DNA from 2 places in the Ralstonia insidiosa genome. Region 2 is predicted to be linked to the other one. Evidence: predicted binding sites of a transcription regulator. Region 2 holds the regulator's gene; the other holds the start of a gene.

Region 1 (3,409 bases), on a different contig from region 2:
ACTGACGGGGCTTTAGACGGTGCCTAGGATGACAGCCAATCTGTCATCCAGCTTATCTTATGCGCCGCCTCCTTTTGCCGTTGCTGATCGCCTCGGCGTTCAACGCTCATGCCGCCAGCCCGGCGGATCATTTCGATTACCAGCACCAGGCCGAATGGCACGCAGTGCACGATGCATTTCAGTCGCCCATCAACATCCATACCGCTGATGCGGTGGCCGTGGATGAAGATGAGCCCGATGCCGTGCAACCGCACTACGGTACGCTTGCCGGCATGGTTGTCGATACGGGCCACGCCCTGCAGGTGAACGTGCCCGGTGGTGATGCGAAGATTCGCGGGCGTCGCTTCATGTTGCGCCAGTTCCACTTCCACGCGCACAGCGAGCACACCATCGACGGCAAGTCGTTTCCGGCCGAGGTGCACCTCGTGCATGTGGCCAAGGATGGTCGCATGGCGGTGATCGGCGTGATGCTGGAAGAGGGTGCTGCTAACCCCGCGCTCGACGCCGTTCTCAAGGCTGCGCGCAAGGGAGCGGCGCACGAAGTGCCTGCTGTCGCCCCGGCTGATCTGCTGCCCAAGAGTGACGCCTACTATCACTACCTCGGCTCGCTCACCACGCCGCCGCTGACCGAGAACGTCGAGTGGTATGTGCTGAAGCAACCGATTACGGCGTCGCGTGCACAGCTTGACGCGCTACGCGGCTTCTACGCCGATAACTTCCGTACGCCTCAGCCGCTTGACGGTCGCATCGTCACGCAGTTCGATCCGGCACCGCTCAAAAGGTAAGCGCCCAAAAAAAATGCCCGGCCGCCCCAACGCATGCCGGGCCGAACGCGCCAACCACCGTCGACGAGCGCCCCCGCCGTCGACGACCCCTGCGGCACGTCGGAAAAGTCGATCAGAAGAAGGTCTGTTCGCTGATCGTCTCCCTCAAAGTTAAAAGCGGTAGCCCAGGCCGATACCCAGCAGCCACGGGTCGACCTTGACCTTGCTGATGGTCTGGCCGGCCATCTTCACGTCGGCGCTGATCCAGGTCTTCTTCAGGTCCATGTTGAAGTAGATGCGATCGGTCAGGCGGTAGTCGAAACCCACCTGCAGCGCGGGGCCGAAGCTGTTCTTGCTCAAGTCCAGCTGGCCGACTCCCGGCACCTGCAGGTTCACGTTCGAGATGCGTGTGTAGTTGATACCGGCGCCCACGTACGGCTTGAAACGCGATTCCGGCGTGAAGTGGTATTGCAGCGTCAGGATTGGCGGCAGGTGGCGGAAGTCGCCAATCTTGGTCGGGCCACCCAGCGCGCTCTTCATGACCGTCACGTCCTGTTGTTGCGGATAGGTCAGGATCAGCTCGGCCGCGATGTGCGGCGTGAAGAAGTACGAGACGTCCAGCTCGGGGAACGCCTTGTTGTTGATCTGGATGGCGTCGGCCGGAATGGCCAGTGCGTTCACCGGGTCGGATTTATTGGCGGCCATCAGGTTGACGGCGCGCAGGCGCACCATCCAGTTGCCGGTGGCCGGCGCCAGGTCGGTGCTCTGCGCAAACGCGGTTGGGCTGAAGATGCCAGCAAGGGCACCGGTAATTGCCGCAGCTGTGGCGAGGCGTGCAAAAGCCATGAAACGCTCCCTCTCGATATCGTCTTGTGAATGTGACGGGAGCCAGTCTCGCGGCAATGCGGGCGGGTCGATTTGCGCGGGATCAATTCGAGGCGCGGGCCGAAGCTCCCGCGCTTCGCGGTTTGATATCGGGCAAATCCGGCCGCGAATGTGGGCGATTCTCGTTGCGCTCGGGCGACAGCCGAAACGCAACCGTTTGCCCTGTGAAAAATTGGGGACAGATTCGGCGCTATCACGCTAGGATGTGCGCTTTCTCTGCCCGCTTTTTCCGTCATGGCACGCCTGCCTCGCCTTAGCCCGATCGATGTTCCCGTGCACGTGTTGCAGCGCGGCAACAATCGCCAGGCCGTTTTTCGCACGGACGAGGACTATGCCTTCTACCTCGACACGTTGCGCATGGCTGCGCGCGAGCACGATTTCGCCATCCACGCCTTCTCACTGATGCCCAATCACGTGCACCTGGTGGGCACGCCCAAGGTGGTAGATAGCCTGTCGCGCACGCTGCAAGCCGTGGGGCGACGCTATACGCGCTACTTCAATGGCGCGGCCGACCGCAGCGGCACGCTGTGGGAGGGGCGCTTCCGCTCGACCGTGCTGGACCCGGCCGAGTGGGTGCTGCCAATGCTGCTGTACGTGGAGTCCAATGCAGTACGAGGTGGTCTCGTCACCACGCCGGACGACGACCGGTGGAGCACGTATCGCCACCACGTTGGCATCCAGTCGATTCCGTGGGTGAGTGACCACTATTGCTATTGGCGCCTTGGCAACACACCTTTCGAGCGCCAGTCACGCTATCGGACGCTCTGGCACGAGGGGCTCGGCTCCGATCAACTCGCGCAGATCCGGCAGCACGTGCATAGCGGCTGGCCGCTGGGCGGCGAGGCTTTCCTGACCACCCTGGCGCGTTCAGGTGGTCGCCGTGTCGCGCCGCTGCCCAAAGGCCGTCCGCCGCGTAAAACCGCAGAGGTGGGAGCAGAGGACGCCGCCCCCGTGGAATAGCCGGGCGCCAAGGTGGTCGGTGCAGGGCGCACCAATCCGCACCAAATTAACCTGTCCCCATTTATTAACCCGCACCGATGGTGTGCATTTATTAATTTACTCCGACCCCATTTAAAAACTTTTGCCTGTTACGAATCGCTCTTTTATATTCGTTCCACCCCGCATTCATGGTGCGGCGCGCCATTGTTATCTGTCTACGCCCTGCACCCATGTGAGGGCCAAGGTGTGGACTCCTCGGCGCGCTGTACCCACAACATCGGAAGATCGCCGTGGAACAACATTCTTTCCCTACCCAGCCGTCGGCCCAGGGTCTGTACGACCCGACCAATGAACACGACGCTTGCGGCGTCGGCTTCGTCGCTCACATCAAGGGCAAGAAGAGCCACGAGATCGTCCAGCAAGGCTTGCGTATCCTGCACAACCTCGACCACCGGGGCGCCGTCGGCGCTGACCCGCTGATGGGCGACGGCGCGGGCATCCTGCTGCAGATTCCCGATCAGTTCTTCCGCGAAGAGATGGCCAAGCAGGGCATCAACCTGCCGCCGGCCGGCGAATACGGCGTCGGTATGATCTTCCTGCCAAAGGAACACGCTTCGCGCCTCGCTTGCGAACAGGAGCTGGAGCGCACCGTGCGCCTGGAAGGCCAGGTCGTGCTGGGCTGGCGCGATGTGCCGGTCGACAAGACCATGCCGATGTCGCCCACGGTGCAGAAGACCGAGCCGGTGATCCGCCAGATCTTCATCGGGCGCGGCCGCGACATCATGACCACCGACGCGCTGGAGCGGAAGCTGTACGTGATC
Region 2 (3,409 bases):
CCGTAACGCCACGAATATCTTCAATATCGCCGCGCGTAACCGGCTGGCGATACGAAATGATTGCCAGCGTTTCCATCACCGCACGCGAGTACTTCGGCGGCTTTTCCGGATGCAGGCGATCGAGATACACGCGCATCTCAGGACGGCTCTGCAGACGCCAGCCCGAGGCCAACGCCACCAACTCGACACCTCGGTTAAGCCAATCCTGACGCAGCTCTTCAAGCAGCACGCGGATGGTGTCCGCGGAAACATCTTCGTCGAACAGCTTGCGCAAGTCATTGACTCGCAAGGGGTCCTGCGCGCAGATCAGCGCGGTCTCGAGGACGATTTTCGCCTCTTGGGTATTCATTCGGTTGAGCGGCTCGTCATTGCTCGCGTCCGGCAGGTCGCCGTCACGCTTGAGGTTTGTCGTCCCGCCGCGACGCACGCGGCATGTCTGAATGCTGTTGCCCGCCCGGGCCCGGCGCGCGAGAGCCAATTGGACCAATTGGGCCTTGCACCGAAACGCAGTGGCTGTGCCCGCAAAAAGGGCCGGAGGAGCGAGTTGATCCGGTGCCGGTCAGGCACCACAAGGGCAAATTTTTCCGCCGCCATGGGGACGGATACTGCACCGGTCGGCTGCCAACGAATCTGGCATCCCGACCGAATCGACTGTCCAGGGCGGCCTTTTTTGTGGCTTTCGCGCTGGATGGCGTCGCTTGACGCCGCGCTTGGGATTGTTGATTTGCGCGGTGGGCGAATCGAATTGTGGTTGATTGTAGGGCAATTTCCTGCGGTGCCGCAACCGGGAAGATGTCTTAGTGCCCCACCCTTGGCCGGATGCTGGTCCGCAGGCGCTTCCAACGGCTACAGCACCAGGCAGAAGCCATGTGCATTGAGCATCTCCGGCAGCCACGCGGCGCACACCAGCCCCCAAACGCCAAAGCCAGTGATAGCAGCGCCCGCCGCGCCGCGCGCCCATTTCCGGCGAGACAACCCTCGCAACCAGCCGGCCAGACCAGACATCATCAGCAGATTCGGCAGCGTGCCCGCGCCAAACGCCAGCATCACAACCGCCCCCGACGATGCGTTGCCCGCCAACAACGCAACAGCCAATGCCCCATAAACCATTCCGCACGGCACAAGCCCCCATGCCAAGCCCGTGACATAGCGCCGCACCAATGGTGGGCTGCGATGCAGGTTTCCACCCAACCGCGCCCCCATTTTCGACAGGGCGCCGGCAAAATAACCAAGCACGCGTTCCAGCCAAGGACTGCGCCATGTATCGCCCGTAGTTCGCACGATCAGCAACAAACCGTAAGCCAGCAGCAACGCACTGGCAAATGCAAACAATCCGCGTTGAATTGGCAGCCACTGCTGGCGCCAAACCGTGGCACCGAGCGCACCCATGATGGCCCCCAACACCGCGTACATGCTGATGCGCCCGGCATGCATGACCGTTTGCTCGAACGCCAGCCTGCGACGCGAAACGATGCGCACCGGCACCTGCCCGCGTTCAGCGGCCAACGCGATGCCGCTGCACATTGCCAGGCAATGCACACCACCGAGCAATGCGATCAGAAAAACGCTCACGAGCGCAGCAACATTCATCTTTTTGACGCTCTTTTGATATGGGCCAAAGTTAGTGTTTTGCTGACGGGAATTCCGTGCATTTCGCGCAATTCACGTTATCGGAACAATCCGATATCAGTATGGCCGCCGCTATAATAGGCCGCGGTTGCATCACAAGAATTTCTCATTTCACTTACTCGAAATTCACTCGCCCCCTGTGCTCACACGAATCGCACTCACCGACCAAGCCTCCCGTTGCTCCACCTGCGTACTCGGCCAGATCTGTCTGCCGGTAGGCATGAATTCGGAAGACGTGCGCAAGATGGATGAGTTGGTTGCCGAGCGCATCCGCATCAAGAAAGGCCAGACGCTCTACGCCCTCGGTGAACCGCTCGAAGCCGTGTACGGCATCCGCTTCGGCACGCTCAAGACGCACCTGACGCTGGAAGACGGCCGCCACCAGATCACTGGGTTTCACTTGCCCGGCGAGATCGTCGGGCTCGATGGCATTGGCGACATGTGCCACGTGTCGGATGCCACCGCGCTGGAAGATACCGAAGTCTGCGTGGTGCGTTACGACCAACTGCAACAGCTCTCGCGCCGGCTGCCCTCTCTGCAGCACCAGTTCTTGCGCATCATGAGCAAGGAGATCTCGCAGGATCACCAGATGCTGCTGACGCTCGGCTCGATGCGCGCAGAAGAACGCCTTGCTGCTTTCCTGCTCAACCTGTCCAAGCGCTCAGCCCAGCGTGGGTATTCGTCGACCGAGTTCGTGCTGCGCATGAGCCGCGAAGAACTGGGCAGCTATCTGGGCCTGAAGCTCGAAACCGTGAGCCGCCTGTTCTCTCGTTTTGCTGAGGCCGGCCTGATCCAGATCCGCCAGCGCCACGTCAAGCTGATCGACATGGCAGGCCTGCGCCAGGTGATGAGCGGCCAAGCCAACTAAACCGCTCACCCTCCAAGACATCCGCTCACACGAGCGGATGCTCATGCGCCTCCAGCTTACCGATGCCCGGCGACACATACAGCGTGAGCGCGCTCGACAATCCGCACAGCAACCAGAACACGAAGAACGACACCGTGTAGACCGCCTCGGCCGACACGGCAATCTGCTCGCCGAAGAAGCGCAGATCCGCCGGGTCCACCACCGCAAACACGACCAGCTCGGCCAGCGCCGCGCATAGAAACGCGGGCCAGAGAATCCACATCAGCAGGCGGCGTTTCATTGGACCTCCCCGTGGGCGGCATGGGCCGGCACGGAGACGGGCTTCTCGACGACCAGGCCGCGCCGCACGACGTTGTCATGAATGACGGGATCCGGATGCGACACGGCCAACCAGATGGTGACGCCGCACCCGATCATGGCGACGAAGGGGCCGGCCATCAGCAGCCACGGCCAGGGCTCGCGCCACCATGGCCTGGCCGGAGCGGAAGATTGCATTGCCTGCATCTGTGTCTCCTGTTCTAAAAACCGCATCAGCGCGGCACGATGAAACTCGATGGCTCGCGCAGCACAAGGCTGTCGCTACCGCTGTCTGCCTGGATCACGAAGCGGATCTTGTGCGAGCCGGCTCCCACGTCGTCTGCCGGACGACGCACGCGGATCGGCAACAATCGGTTGGCTGCGGGTGCCAGTTCAAGCGTGGTCGATTCACCGCGACCACCCTGCACGTCCAGTTGCGGCAGTCCTTCCGCCGTGATGGTCACGCGCATGGGTTGCTCGGAAGCATTCATCAGTTGCAGGCGATAGACGTTCTCGATCTTGCCGCCGTCCACCTCGCGCGCCAGTGCACCGCGATCGCGAATCACATCCACCTTGAGCGGCTGGCGCATCGTCAGCGCAACGATGAAACCCGTG

Evidence for each region. The regulator FNR, encoded in region 2, switches genes on or off when oxygen is low (the NO sensors DNR and NnrR bind a similar motif). The targets are predictions, from matches to a motif close to TTGATNNNNATCAA.
Region 1: F7R11_RS24980 (OmpW/AlkL family protein) is a predicted target of FNR. The motif match lies at 1,733-1,746, and genes of this name have one in related genera.

Annotation. Positions count from the first base shown of each region.
Region 1 covers NZ_VZPV01000004.1:75,361-78,769, forward strand. The annotation lists gene F7R11_RS24975 (carbonic anhydrase) at 60-785, shown strand; gene F7R11_RS24980 (OmpW/AlkL family protein) at 936-1,610, opposite strand; gene F7R11_RS24985 (transposase) at 1,884-2,609, shown strand; gene F7R11_RS24990 (glutamate synthase-related protein) at 2,879-3,409, shown strand, end outside.
Region 2 covers NZ_VZPV01000001.1:2,507,481-2,510,889, forward strand. The annotation lists gene scpB (SMC-Scp complex subunit ScpB) at 1-349, opposite strand, end outside; gene F7R11_RS11915 (sulfite exporter TauE/SafE family protein) at 847-1,590, opposite strand; gene fnr (fumarate/nitrate reduction transcriptional regulator Fnr) at 1,769-2,497, shown strand; gene F7R11_RS11925 (hypothetical protein) at 2,523-2,777, opposite strand; gene F7R11_RS11930 (FixH family protein) at 2,774-3,001, opposite strand; gene ccoG (cytochrome c oxidase accessory protein CcoG) at 3,028-3,409, opposite strand, start outside.